Regions from separate parts of the Burkholderia cenocepacia genome, predicted to be linked through region 2. Evidence: predicted binding sites of a transcription regulator. Region 2 holds the regulator's gene; the other holds the start of a gene.
The links. Region 2 encodes FNR, which switches genes on or off when oxygen is low (the NO sensors DNR and NnrR bind a similar motif). Its sites were predicted from a motif close to TTGATNNNNATCAA; they were not measured.

Region 1 (7,335 bases), 1.2 Mb from region 2:
ATCATCAAGGTCAAGGAGCCGCAGCCCACCGAATGCGCGATGCTGCGGCGCGGCCAGATCCTCTACACGTACCTGCATCTCGCGCCCGATCCCGACCAGGCCGCCGCGCTCGTGAAATCCGGCGCGGTCTGCATCGCGTACGAAACCGTGACGGGCCCCGGCGGCGGCCTGCCGTTGCTCGCGCCGATGAGCGAAGTCGCCGGCCGCATGTCGATCCAGGTCGCGGCGACCCACCTCGAAAGCCCGCGCGGCGGCCGCGGCCTGCTGATGGCCGGCGTGCCGGGCGTGCCGGCCGCGCACGTCGTCGTGCTCGGCGCGGGCGTCGTGGGCACCGGCGCGCTGCAGATGGCGGTGGGCCTCGGCGCGCGCGTCACCGTGCTCGACAACAACGTGAACCGGTTGCGCCAGCTCGATCTCGTGTTCGCCAACCGGATCGCGACCGTCTGCTCGAATGCGCAGACGGTCGACGAAGCCGTGCGCGATGCCGACGTCGTGATCGGCGCCGTGCTCGTGCCGGGCGCATCGGCGCCGCGGCTCGTCACACGCGACATGATCGCGACGATGCGCAAGGGAGCAGTCGTCGTCGATGTCGCGATCGACCAGGGCGGCTGCTTCGAGACCTCGCATGCGACCACGCACGCGGCGCCGACCTTCGTGGTCGACGGGGTGGTCCACTACTGCGTCGCGAACATGCCCGGCGCGGTCGCGCGCACGTCGACCTTTGCGCTGAACAATGCAACGCTCGGCCATGCGCTCGCGCTCGCCGACAAGGGCTGGAAGCAGGCGATGCTCGACGATCCGCATCTGCGCGCGGGCCTGAACGTGTGCGACGGCCACATCACGTACGAAGCGGTCGCGCTGGCGCTCGGCCTGCCCTACGTCCCGGCGACCGGCGTACTCGCATGACCCTGCCGGCATGAGCTGAACGCAATACGGCCGGGCCGCGTGGCGTTCACGCGCCCTTCGACCGGCTCCGCTGCGCGCCGCCGCCCGCGCTGCCCGCACCGCCCATCGTGCGTGCCAGCAGCGGCCGCAGTTGCGCGAGCGTGCGCGTGTTCAGCACGTCCTGCCGCGTCAGCCAGCCGCGCCGCGCCTGATCGACGCCGAACGCGAGATGGTCGAGCTCGTTGGCGCCGTACGCATCCGAACCGATCGCGACCGGCACGCCGGCCTTCGCGGCCTCGCGGCACCAGACGTCCGGCAGGTCGAAGCGCCGCGGCTGCGCATCGAGTTCGACGAAGCAGCCGCGCGCGGCGGCCTGCGCGAGCACGCGCGGCACGTCCAGTTCGCACGCGTCGCGCTCGCCGAGCACGCGGCCGGTCGGGTGCGCGAGAATCGTGAAATGCGGATGCTCCATCGCACGCAGCATGCGATCGGTCTGCGCGCCGCGCGGCAGATCGAAGCCGTCGCGTACCGCGCCGACGACGAGATCGAGCCGGCCGAGCATCGCGTCGGGCACGTCCAGGCTGCCATCCTCGCGAATGCCGGCTTCCACGCCCTTGAGCAGCACGAAATCGTCGAACGTCGCGTTGATGCGGTCGATCTCGTCGAGCTGCCGCGCGAGCCAGTCGAAACCGTCGCGATCGCCGCCAGGCGGCACGCGGTCGGTGACGGCAAGGTAGGCGAGCCCGCGTGCACGCGCGGCGGCGGCCATCGCGCGCAGGCCGTCGCGACCGGCCGACGCATCGGTATGCGCGTGCAGGTCGCCATGCAGATGCTTGCGCTCGATGAGCGCCGGCAGCGTGCCGGCGCGCGACGCATCGATCTCGCCGCGATCCTCGCGCAACTCGGGCGGCACCTCGCGCAGCCCGATGGCCGCGTAGACCGATGCCTCCGTCGCGCCGGCAATCCGCTCGTCGCCGCGAAACACGCCGTATTCGTTGATCTTCAGGCCGCCGGCCTGCGCGATCCGGCGCAGCGCGATGTTCTGCGCCTTCGACCCCGTGAAGTAGACGAGCGCCGCGCCGAACGCATCGGCATCGACGACGCGCAGGTCGACCTGCAAGCCGTTGGCCAGCATCACGCTCGAGCGGCTCTTGCCGTGCGCGAGCACGCGCGCCACCTCGCCGTAGCCGACGAACGCTTCGGTGACCGCGACCGGATCACGTGCGGTGACGAGGATGTCGAGATCGCCGACCGTCTCGCGGCGGCGGCGGAAACTGCCGGCCGGCACGGCCTGGCCGACACCGGCCACCGCACGCAGGCGTTCGAGCAACGGCATCAGCGCGTGCGCGGCCTCGGGCAGCAGGAAGCGTTGCGGCTCGCGCTGCAGGCGATCGTCGATCGCTTCGAGCAGATGCGCTTCGGTTTTCGCGCCGAAGCCCGGCAGCTCACGCACATGCCCGTTCTTCGCTTCCGCGCGCAGTTGTTCGAGCGAATCGACGTGCAATGCGTCATGCAGCGCCTTCACGCGTTTCGCGCCGAGCCCGGGCACGTCGAGCAGCTCGACGATCGCGCCCGGCAGCGCATGACGCAAGGTTTGCTGCAGGTCGCAGGTGCCGGTCGCGGTGATCTCGCGCAGCTTCGACGCGAGATCGGCCCCGATCGACGGAATCTTCCCGAGATCGTCGCCGTTCTCGATCATCGTCGGGATGTCGCGACCGTAGTCGGCGATCGTCCGCGCGGCGTTGCGGTACGCACGTACGCGAAACGGATTGGCGCCCTGGATCTCGAGCATGTCGGCGATCTCGGCGAACACGGCCGCGCACTCGGCATTGTGGATCGGCATGATTGGCGTGGCTCCCTTCCACGTGGATGGCGCCGCGCGCGGGCGCGACGGCGTCTGCCCGCCCGGCGCCGCATGTCGACGCCGCCGGGCGCCCGTTGGTCATCCTGCGCCGGCCGCGCCGTACGTGCGGCGCGGTGGGAACCGCGACGTCAGAGCGACGCGCGCGGCGTCGTGGCGTAGCGCCGCTCGTAGAGCGATTGGCAATGCGTGCAGCGTTCGGCGGTCGGGCGCGCCAGCAGGCGTTCGTAGCCGACCGAGCCGTCGCAGTCGATGCATTCGCCGTAACTGCCGTCGCGCATCCGCTGCTGGGCGCGGCCAATCGCGCGCAGTTCGGTCAGCTTCATGCCGATCAATGCATGATCGACGTCGACGAACAGGTCGGCGTTCGCCTCGTCGCCCTCGTCCGGCGCCGCGCCGGCAAGCTCCGCATAGGATTCGGACGCGCGCTGGTCTTCGCTGGTGCGGATCTCCGCACGCAGCGTCTGCTCGCTCTCGTTCAGCCGCTGCTTCAGCGTCTGCCGTTGTTGTGGGTCGAGCGACATGGCCGTCTCTCCTGTTCCGGGTCCGCGCGAAAAAGAGCGGCGCGCGGTATCGCGCGGGTGCGCGGCACGCAGGCATGCCCCGTGCCGTCGCATCCGGATCAGCGGCCGGACACGCAAAACGCCGGACGCATGCGACGCAGGATAAACCCATTGAACACGCGTGTGTTGACCGGAATCAGCGTGCCGGTCATGCCGCGGCAAAGGCGGGGAAACTGGGGACGGACGAGGAATTCCGCCCCGCCGCGCGCACCCCGAAGCCTGCCGGCACAACCGCAGCGCAGCAATTCCGGCGCGGCCACGGCGCTGCTTCCGCGCGCCCGAACCGGCCTCACTGCGTCGGGACGATCGCTCGCGCGGCGCCGCTTCGATCATTCGTCCTCCTCAGAACGCATTGCGCCCGATGAAGCCGCGCACCACCGTCAGCAGGATGATCTTGATGTCGAACCAGAAGCTCCAGTTCTGCATGTAGAACAGATCGAACTTCACGCGTGCCTCCATCGCCTCGACCTTGCGCGTTTCACCGCGATAGCCGTTCACCTGGGCCCATCCGGTGATGCCGGGCCGCACGCGATAGCGGTACATGTAGCAGTCGATCAGTTGCCGGTAGAAGTCGTCGTGTTCGATCGCGTGCGGACGCGGGCCGACCACCGACATCTGCCCGAACAGCACGTTGAAGAACTGCGGCAGCTCGTCGAGCGACGTGCGGCGCAGGAACGCGCCGACGCGCGTGATGCGCGAATCGTTGCGCGACGCCTGCCGCACGACGCCCGGCTGCGCGCGATGCACGCGCATGGTCCGGAACTTGAGGATATCGAACTCGCGGCCGTCGACCCCCTTGCGGCGCTGCCTGAACAGCACGGGCCCCGGCGACGACAGCTTGACCGCGATCGCCAGCAGCGCCAGCAGCGGCAGCAACGGAATCAGCACGCCGAACGCGAACAGCCGGTCGAACGCGAACTTGGCCCACAGCTCCGGCGCGGAGCGCGGCGTGGTCGCGAGATTGATCGCCGGCATGCCGAGCACGTCGGTCGCGGAGCGATCGACGACCGACATCTGCCGCACGTCGGGCAACAACCGCAACTCGACGAACTCGTCGCGCAGCTCGCGCACGATGCGCTGGATCCGCCACTCGTGCGACATCGGCAGCGTGAGCCAGACCTCATCGATGCCGCCGCCGCGAATCAGTTCACGCAACCCGTTCCAGTCGCCGATCACCGGCACGCCGCCGATACCGCCCGCGACGGCCTGGGCATCGTCGTCGAATACGCATGCGGCGACGAACGGGCCATTCGGCGCCAGTTGCATCCGCTCGATCGCCACGCGCCCGTACGCCGTTGCCCCGACGACGGCGACGCGGCGCTGCCGCGCCCGCGAGTCGCCGCGCGTCAGCGCGAGCGCCAGCAGCGCCGCGCGCCCGAGCAGCAGTGCCGCGTCGCCGGCCAGCACCGTGCGCACGATCCAGCGGGTCGTCACCGTGCCGCCGCGATTCATGATCCACATCGTGCCGGCCACCGTCAGCACGCTCGCGCAAACGACCGCCACCAGCGTGTGCGTCAGCACGTGCGCGCCACCCTGCACCGCCACGCCGCCGCGCACGGTGCGCAGGTAACGCGGCAGCAGCGCCACCGTCAGCACGCACAGCAGCGCGATCGCACCGCGCTGCGCGTCGGACAGCGCATGCCAGCCGAGACCCGACGCCGCCTGCGCGACGAGCGCGCCGGCCATCACGAGCACGACGTCGGCCGCCGCGATCGCGGCACGCCGCATCGCATTCGTTCCACCGGACATCGACTGCATCGTCACGCACCGTGTGCGGGGAATCCGCGGTGCCCTTCCGGCATGCGCGGGCGAACCGTCGCCGGCATCGCATTCCCGCGCGTCCCGAGCAACCGGCGATAGTCCGCGCGAATCAGGTCGTAGCATTCGCAGGCGTGATGTTCGAGGCCGTCGCGGTCGAGCACCGTGATGCGGCCGCGGCGCTGCCGGATCAGCCCGGCTTCCTGCAGGTTCCCGGCCGCTTCCGTCACGCCCTCGCGCCGCACGCCGAGCATGTTCGCGATCGTCTGCTGCGTGACCGCCAGCTCGTCGCCGTCGATCCGGTCGTGCGCGAGCAGCAGCCAGCGGCTGAGCTGCTCGCTGACCGAGTGGTGCCGGTTGCACAGCGCGCTGCGCGAGATCTGCGCCATCGTCGCCTGGCAGGTGTTGAGCAGCAGCCGATAGGTCTGCGGCGACCGCTCGAATTCGGCGCGCATCACGCAACTCGGCACGCGATAAGCCATCCCGCCGATCCGCACCTCGACCCGGTTCGACGCCGCGATGCCGCCGACCAGCGTCCCCAGCCCGACCACGCCCTCGCGGCCCACCACCGCCACCTCGACCATCGCACCATCCTCCATCAGGTGCTGGACCGACATCATCGCCGTCGTCGGAAAATGCAGATGACGCATCGGCTCGCCGACCCGGTTGAGCATCCCGGCCTTGATCCTGACCAGTTCGAGATGCGGTGCGATGGTGCGGATGCTGTCCTCCGGGAGGGCAGCAAGAATGGCATTCGCCGAATAGCTCGAGTGAAGATGAAGCATGTCTGTATCCCTTTTATCGTCCGCGCCGCCTGCAACCGCATGCACGGAATTCGTTATCGCGATGCGCACCAGGACATTGACAGCGGTTGCGGCCCACAACCCTGAATCCGACTGACCATCGGTTTGTCATTGCCCGATTGAGTCGACTGTCCCGTTCTCTACACGCCAGCCCGAATAAGCGATTTACGTGCCAATAGCCGCCCGTCCTTAATATATGAATCACATCCGATTTAGCGCCCCCGAATAACCGACCCCAAAAGCAAAAAAACGTCTCATTTCCGGACACTCTTCCATCCGCTGGACACAGCGCGCATTCGACTGATCAATTCCCGACTATCGGATCACGGCGGCTACGCGGCGGCCACGACGCTTATCGTTCAAATACTTACGACCGATTTTCAATTGTTTCCATGATGTGCAGCGCAGCATTTACCGGCGCCACAGCACCTCACACGCTCGTTTCAAACTGTCTCAAATTTGAATCGGCACACTCATCCGGCACTCTGTGCGCTGCCGCACACATCCCCCACAAGCCTTTGATTCAAATGAAAAATCAGGCGATCCCCATTTATTTGTCAAATAATGTTCAATGCCTTTCCGACACTTTCGCTGTACGATGCGCACGTCGTTCGATTGATTCCCTATCGACATCGAATGACAAGCGAGCACACGATTCCATTTCAGGATGATTAATTCTGGCGAAATGAATTATTAAATCGGCATAACGTTTGCGCGCAATCGCAACCGTCAAACTTTGTAAAATTACAGAATGCGGAATTGGACGATTTCAATTGCGTGCTAGCCTTTTTCGCGAGTATCGTCATTCCGTTTTTGATCCACAAAAGTCCGCACGATCGTGCGAAATCCCGTTCCGGGATTCGCCGAAACGACGCGCGACCGCCAACCTGCGAGGATGCGCCCGTGACTCACCAGGCCGCCGACGCCGTCGCGCATGCGAACGGCATGATCGAGCTTTCCCACAGCTTCGATGCCAACCGGTTTCTCGCGGCCATCGACCGCGACGAACTCCTCACACTGACGCCCCACCTGCAACTCGTTCACCTGAAATCCGGGCAAGTGCTCTGCGAACCCGGCGAGATGCTCGCCGCGGTCTACCTGCCGGTCACGACCGCGATTTCGCTGCAGTACGTGTCGTCCGGCGGCATGACGCTGGAAGTCGCGGAGATCGGCAGCGAAAGCGTGGTCTGCGACGACGTGATCGGCGGCAGCGGCCGGATGCCGTGCCGTGCGCTCGCGTGCCGCGACGGCTTCGTCTACCGGCTCGACCGGCGTGTGTTCGCCGCCGCGTTCGATGCGTCGCCGGTGATTCGCCACCTCGTGTTCGTCTGCGTGCGGCTGCTGATGGCGCAGGTGTCGCAGATCACATTCTGCAGCCGTCATCACGTGCTCAAACATCAGTTATGCAGATGGTTCCTGCTGGCGTTCGACCGCACGCGCAGCATCGAGATCCAGGTGACGCACA
Region 2 (7,335 bases):
GCCAACGTCGCGTTGAACAATCTCTATATCGACGCGTGGAAGGCCGGCGTGCCGTTTCGCGAGCCGAAGGAGATCGTGGAATCGGCCGGCGGGCTGTTCGCGATTTCCGCCGAGCTGGAGACGGCCTGGAACGTGTACATGGGGCAGGGCAACGAGCGGCGCGCGGGCGTGGCGTCGAACAGCGGCCGGCTCGAGTCGCAGATCATCTGGCACATGAACCGCTACTACCAGTGGCGCGCCAGCCGCAGCCGGCGCCTGCACGACGGCCGGCTGAAGCCGCCGGGCGGCGTGAATTCCTACATGGCGATTACCGACCGCGAATGGAACGAGGATGCGGATCTCATCCGTCGCGCCAACGGGGGCGTCCTGACGCGGACCATCTCGGAGCAGTACAAGGCGATCGACGCGGCCACGCGGGTCACCGGCAACTGGCTGGGGGCATCGATCCGGCGGCGCGCGCGACGTTCGACCGATTCTTCGATCACTACGTGCACGACTCGATCGCGGGTTTCAAGAAGCAGATGGAAGACGGTCACGTCGGCTTCGCCGAATCGAGCCGCTGGTCGGTCAACCGTCAGTACTTCATGGGCAAGCGCGGCAAGAAGTTCCTGTACTGGCGCTACGAGGGCGACAAGGCCGAGCAGGCCGCCACGCAACTCGCCAAGGTCGATCCGGCGAAGCAGCAGGACCCGACGGCAGCCAACGAACCGCAACTGGCGAGCAACCAGCCCGCGGCGATCGGCGGCGCGCTGCCCGACGCGACCTCGACGGCCTGACGCCGACCCCATACCGGTCGCGACCGCGGCCGACTGCCTGACGTCGCGGCAGACAGGATCTGCCGCGACACATCCCTCTCTACCGCAACTGCACGGCCGCGAGAAACAGCACCATGCTGCCGATCGCGCCGTCCAGCACGCGCCACGCGACCGCCTTGCGGAACCACGGCGCCAGCAATCGCGCGCCATAGCCGAGCCCGAGGAACCACACGACGCTGACCGTCATCGCGCCGATCGCGAACGCGAGCCGCGCGCCTTCCGGCTCGCGCGCGCCGGCCGTGCCGATCAGCAGGAACGTGTCGAGATACACGTGCGGGTTGAGCCACGTGAATGCGAGCGTCATCAGCACGATCGCGAGTGCGCTCTGCGGCGGCGGGGCGACCGCGTCGCCGCGGACGTCAAGCGTGTCGTGGCCCGGCTTGAACGCACGGCGCAGCGCGTTGATGCCGAACCACGCGAGATACGCCAAGCCCACGTACAGCACCGCATGGACGAAGGTCGGATAGCGCTCGACCAGTACCGATGCGCCGCCGACGCCCGCGCCGATCAGGATCATGTCGGACACCGCGCACAGCAGCACGATCTTGCCGACGTGCGAGCGCATGATGCCCTGGCGCAGCACGAATGCGTTCTGTGCGCCGATGGTGACGATGAGCGACGCGCACAGTGCGGCGCCGTGGGAAAAAGCGAGCCAGTTCATGATGGGGACAGCCGTGGAAGCAGTAGACGGATGAATCGGGTAGCGCTAGTCTGCGATCGGGGCGGGAATAAGAGAAGCTAAATCACCTAATGCGGATTAAGGAAATCTAATGCTCGACTACGCGTTGCTCGATGCCCTCGCGGCCGTGATCCGGCACGGCTCGTTCGAGCGGGCAGCCAAGGAGCTGAACGTCACGCCGTCGGCGGTGTCGCAGCGCGTGAAGCTGCTGGAGGAGCGGGTCGGCAGCGTGCTCGTCAAGCGCGGACAGCCGTGCGTCGCGACCACGTCGGGCGCGCTGCTGTGCCGGCATACCGAACGCGTGCAGCTGCTGGAGGCCGAACTGGGCGGCCGGATGCCCGCGTTGCCCGGCCAGATCGCGAGCGCCTGGCCGACGCTGCGCGTGGCCGTCAACGACGACAGCGTCGCGACGTGGTTCATCGACGCGGTCGGGCCGTTCTGCACGGAGCGCGAGACGCTGCTCGACCTCGTGATCGACGATCAGGATTACACGGCCTCGCGCATTCGCGACGGCAGCGTGCAGGGCGCGGTGACCGCGCAGGCCGAGCCGATCCAGGGATGCCGGTCGGAGCGGCTCGGGCGAATCCGCTATCGCGCGGTGTGCTCGCCGGCGTTTTACGCGCGTTATTTCGATGCGGGGATCACGCGCGATGCGCTGCGCCGCGCGCCGTGCGTGATGTTCAATCCGAAGGACGGGTTGCAGGCGCGTTTCATCCGGCGCGTGACGCGCGCGGATCTCGATCCGCCGCAGCACTGGATACCGCACGTCGCAGGCTATCTGCGCGCGTGCGAAACGGGATTGGGATGGGGGATGTGCCCTGACCGGATGGTCGACCGGCAACTGGCGGCGGGCGAGCTGATCGACATGTCGCGCGGCCGGACCATCGACATCGATCTGTACTGGCAGAGCTGGCGTCTGTCGATCGGCTGGCTCGACGATTTCAGCGCGGCGCTGAAGGCGCGTGCCGCGCTGTTTCTCGATTGACCGGCGACGCCACGCGGGCGGCGCGCACGCGGTGCGCGCCGTGCGACGTCAGAGGTGTTGCAGGCCGTCGAAGTCGACGATCTGCACGTGGCGGCCCTGCATTTCGATCAGGCCGCGCTTCTGGAATTTCGACAGCGTGCGGCTGACCGTTTCGAGCGTCATGCCGAGATAGCTGCCGATGTCCTCGCGCGTCATCCGCAGGTTGAATTCCGACGGCGAGTAGCCGCGTTTCAGGTAGCGCGACGAGACGTCCAGCAGGAAAGCGGCGACGCGCTCCTCCGCATTCAGCGAGCCGAGCAGCATCGTTTGCGACGTTTCGCGCACGATCTGTTCGCTCATCAGCTTGTGCATGCGCAACTGCATCGAGCCGGCTTCCGAGCACAGCGCCTTGAGCGCGCTGTACGGAATCACGCAGACGGAGCTGTCTTCCAGCGCGACCGCGGTGCGCGGGTGCGTATCGTCGCAGATGCCGTCGAGGCCGAGCGCTTCGCCGGCGAGGTGCAGGCCCGTGACCTGTTCGCGGCCGTCGTGGCGTGTCGCGACGGTCTTCAGCGAACCCGAGCGCACCGCGTACAGGTTGTCGAATGCGTCGCCTTCGCGGAACAGCGCTTCGCCGCGCTTGACCGGGCGTGCCGCGCAGATGACCGACTCGAGGCGACTGAGCGCTTCGGGCGCCAGGCCCTGCGGCATGCACAGGTGCCGCATCGCGCACGACGAGCAGTGCGGGGCCTGACGGGGAGCCCAGCTACCGGCATGGGGCGTGGCGGCGGGGCGGGTGGCGACGGGCGTCAGCATGATCGTTTACTCCGGCGTTGAATCGACGAAATCATTGTCCCACCGCAAGTTGCCGCTGTCGGGTGACAAAACGTCGCGACCGGGCGCACGTGCCGAACGCCGCTCAGGCAGCCGGTTCGTCCGCGTTGGCGGCGGCCGGAATCAGCAGCACCGGCAGCGTTGCGTGGCGCACGCATTGTTCGGCGATGCTGCCGAGCACGAGGCGGCGGAAGCCGCGGCGGCCGTGCGTGCCGAGTACGAGCAGATCGGCGCCGAACGCTTTCGCGCCGTCGAGGATCAGTGACGACACGTCGTTGAGCGACGTCGCTTCGTTCAGCTGCGTTTCGCCCTTCACGCCGGCGGCCTGCATCAGCTTCGCGAAATCCTGCGCGAGCGCGTTGCCCTGCGCGAGGAGCTGATCGCGCAGCACGGACGGATCGTAGCCGGGCACGTTGTAGTAGATCGCGGCGTTCTCGACGACGTAGAACGGCTGCAGCTCCGCGCCGTGCGCTTTCGCGAGCGCCAGTGCGGCATCGAACGCATGGCGGGACGTGTCGCTGCCGTCGACGGCAACCAGAATACGCTTGTACATAGTGTCTCCGAGTGGCGGGTTGAAACGAAGTCGGCCGGATGGCCGAGCGGGCCGGGCAATGCTGCGAGGCAGAGTAAACCAACGGGCACGATCGTGCAGCGAGGTGCCCGCCGTGCCGCGCGGCCGCGTGGTTCCTGTCGCTGTCGCGCATGGCCATGCGCGCGACGCATGCTGCGCCGCGCGACGCGTGTCGTGGGATGCGGCATGCGTCGCGCCGCACCGCCGGCGCAAACGCATGCGCACGCATCGATCCGGCGCGGCTGCAACCCTGCCGATGCGCTGCACGCACCACCATTCAATCGCAATCGCGCCGTGGCGCCATGACTTCGGTCAATGCCTGTGCGTCGATGCGATGCGCGGCATGCATGACTGCGAAGCCGATGCCAGGGCGCGGAGTCGTTCGTTGTGACAACGTGCGAGCGGGTATCGGCGTGCAGTTCGATCGCACGCGCCGGTTCATCGCCATCGATCATCGTGACCGGCCGATAGCGCCTCTCAAACGAACGACCGATTCAAACGCCGCGCCGGCTATCTCGGCACGACCGTCAGCTCGATGACGCGCTCCGGCCGGCGGCTGTGGCCGGGCCAGTATGCGCTGCCGTACATCCGGTGAACGGGGCCGAACGGCGCGTCGCCCGCGGGCGGCGTGTCGAAGCCTTTCTCGATCACCGTGTAGCCGGCGCGCAGCGCAAACGCCGGATGGTTGCCGTCGGGGCGGCTGTCGAAACCGGCGAAGCCGTCGCCGGCCTCCGGCATCGCATTGACGAGCGACGCATTGCTGCGCGTGATCTCGTCGGGCGAGATCGGCCCGACCCCGGCGAGCCGCGACGCTTCGCGGTGCTTGCCGTCGGTGTCGACCGTGCTGTCGTGCGTGTCGTCGTTGTCGAGTTCGATGCTGCGCGGATGCGCACGACCTGTTTGAGCGGAGGATTCCATCGCGGCTCTCCTGGCGGCGACACGCTCCGGATCGAAGCAAATCCCGTTCCGGGCACGACGGGAAAAGGCGCGCGGGCGATCGCCGCGGTCGCGCGACGCGCACTGATTTGTCATGATTTATTTCAGCTAGAAGACGCGTTTTCTACAGAGTATGATTCTTTTCCTGCGAAGCGGCGACAGGGGATGAAGTCTCGCCGCCTCTGCCCGCGCCGGGGCGCCGCAGCACCCTTAAAGACGGGTAGCGAACAACAAAGCAAGGGACTAGAGGTGGCGGATTCATGCAAGCGACTACTGCTTTCACGCACCGCGGTTATCTGTTGAATTGCGCGCCCGCACGCGCCAGTGACGGTTCATTCAAGCCCTACGTCGTGATCTCCCGATCGAGCGACGGGGAGCTCGTGGCGAACCGGTTTTTTCCGATCGAGCTCCAGTTCAACGACGAAGGCGACGCGATCGCGCACGCGCGCGACTGGGCCGTGCGCTGGATCGACGCGAGCAGCGTCTCGATGTGACGCCGTCGCACGCGTGCGGCGCTGGCCGTCCGGCCGATCCCCGGGGTGCCGCTCCCGGACAAAAAACGCGGTAATCTTGCGGAACCCGTCACTTTATTAGCGGCCGCGCATCCGCGCGCGGCTGCCCGCATTGGCTTATGTCGACATCACCCGCCCGTCAGTGGGGCCTCGAAGAAATCGTCGCCGGCTTGCGCGAGTCGCGCGAGGAACTCCATCGCACGCGCCATCCGCGCGGCATCCGCGAACTGCCGTCGCGCGATGCGATCTGCAAGATTGTGACCGGCCTGCGCGCGTCGATGTTTCCGACGCACTACGGCGCGCCCGACCTGACCGACGAAAGCGTCGACTTCTACGTCGGCCACACGCTCGAAAGCACGCTGCGCATCCTGTCCGAGCAGATCCGCCGCGCGCTGCCGTTCCTGCCCGAGCACGTCGATACGCCGTTCGCCGAGCTCGACGAACGCGCGTTCGAGATCGCGCGCGAGTTCGGCCGGCAGTTGCCGGCGATCCGCGCGCTGCTCGTCAGCGACATCCAGGCCGCGTACGCGGGCGATCCGGCCGCGCAGCACATCACCGAGATCCTGCTGTGCTACCCCGGCGTGTTCGCGATGATGCACCATCGGCTCGCACACGCGCTGCACCAGCTCGGCGTGCCGCTGCTCGCGCGGTTCATCAATGAAATCGCGCACTCGGCCACCGGCATCGACATCCACCCCGGCGCGCAGATCGGCCCGAGCTTCTTCATCGATCACGGCACCGGCGTCGTGATCGGCGAAACCGCGATCATCGGCGAGCGCGTGCGCGTGTACCAGGCCGTCACGCTCGGCGCGAAGAGTTTCCCGGCCGATGGCGAAGGCGCGCTGGTGAAGGGCAATGCACGGCACCCGATCGTCGAGGACGACGTGGTGATCTATGCGGGCGCGACGATCCTCGGTCGCGTGACGATCGGGCGCGGCTCGGTGATCGGCGGCAACGTGTGGCTCACCCACAGCGTGCCGCCCGGCACGAGCGTCGCGCAGGGCAAGGTCCGCGAAGGCGGGAGCGCCGAGAAGCCGTAACGCGGAGGGCGAATGCGCGGGCGTCGTTCCGCGCAACGCCGCGGATGACGCGCAATGGTTCGGCGGCCGGGCCGCCGTCGCGCGCGCTCGGGCGTGAGCGGCGCGAAGCCGGCTCGGCCCGGCGCACGAAGGCGGCGCGCAGCCGCCTGCGTTCATCGAAGCCTCAGTGCTTGCCGTCCGGCGAGCGGTGCTTGTACAGCACGTCCTGATCGACGCGGATCAGGTTCTGGCCCGCATCGACGACGAAATCCACGCCGTTGTACGCATTGCCCGTGAGCAGCAGGATCGCGCTGGCGACGTCGTCGGGGCCCGCGATGCGCGCGAGCGGCGTCGATGCGCGGCTCGCGTGTTCGAAGTCGGCCTGCGTCTGGTCGTCGCTCGGCAGCATCAGCCCCGGGAACACCGCATTCACGCGCAGCACCGGCGCGGACGACAGCGCGAGCATCTGCGTCAGGTTGCCGAGCGCGGCCTTCGCGACCGTGTAGCTGAAATGGTCGCGGTGGAAGTTTTCCTTGATCTTCTGGTCGACCACGTTCACGACGACGCCTTGCGTGCCGGCCGCGCGGGCCCGCTCGTAGAACGCGCGCGTGAGCAGGATCGGCGCGCGGCAGTTGACGGCCCACGCCTGGTCGAACGCGGCGAGATCGAAGCTCGGGAAATGGTCCTGCCAGAATACCGACGCGTTGTTGACCAGCACGTCGAGGCGGCCGAAGCGCGCATAGACCGCATCGATCAGCGCGGTGATCTGCGCGGCATCGGACAGGTCGGCCTGCAGCGCCACCGAATCGTGCCCGCGTTCGGCAATCGCGCGGGCGGCGGCGTGCGCGGCATCGGCCGAACGGTCGTAATGCACCGCGGTGCAATAGCCGTGCGCGGCGAAATACTCGGCGAACGCGCGCCCGGCCCGGCGCGCGGCGCCGGTCACGAGCACGACGGGCGCGTGCGCCGTTTGCTTCGTCTGCTCCATCAGGTATTCGTCAGGTT

Region 1: a site for FNR is predicted at 3,436-3,449, ahead of SY91_RS19505 (TraR/DksA family transcriptional regulator). Genes of this name have one in related genera too.

The regions. Positions count from the first base shown of each region.
Region 1 covers NZ_CP060040.1:672,136-679,470, reverse strand. Annotated here, with positions in the region: gene ald (alanine dehydrogenase) at 1-906, shown strand, start outside; gene polX (DNA polymerase/3'-5' exonuclease PolX) at 953-2,728, opposite strand; gene SY91_RS19505 (TraR/DksA family transcriptional regulator) at 2,878-3,270, opposite strand; gene SY91_RS19500 (undecaprenyl-phosphate glucose phosphotransferase) at 3,652-5,058, opposite strand; gene SY91_RS19495 (Crp/Fnr family transcriptional regulator) at 5,070-5,852, opposite strand; gene SY91_RS19490 (Crp/Fnr family transcriptional regulator) at 6,774-7,335, shown strand, end outside.
Region 2 covers NZ_CP060040.1:2,283,829-2,291,163, forward strand. Annotated here, with positions in the region: gene SY91_RS35220 (hypothetical protein) at 24-215, opposite strand; gene SY91_RS35225 (hypothetical protein) at 489-776, shown strand; gene SY91_RS26670 (LysE/ArgO family amino acid transporter) at 856-1,476, opposite strand; gene SY91_RS26675 (LysR family transcriptional regulator ArgP) at 1,586-2,479, shown strand; gene fnr (fumarate/nitrate reduction transcriptional regulator Fnr) at 2,528-3,274, opposite strand; gene SY91_RS26685 (universal stress protein) at 3,378-3,845, opposite strand; gene SY91_RS26690 (DUF3005 domain-containing protein) at 4,374-4,781, opposite strand; gene SY91_RS26695 (hypothetical protein) at 5,060-5,293, shown strand; gene epsC (serine O-acetyltransferase EpsC) at 5,431-6,351, shown strand; gene SY91_RS26705 (SDR family oxidoreductase) at 6,515-7,318, opposite strand; gene folE (GTP cyclohydrolase I FolE) at 7,318-7,335, opposite strand, start outside.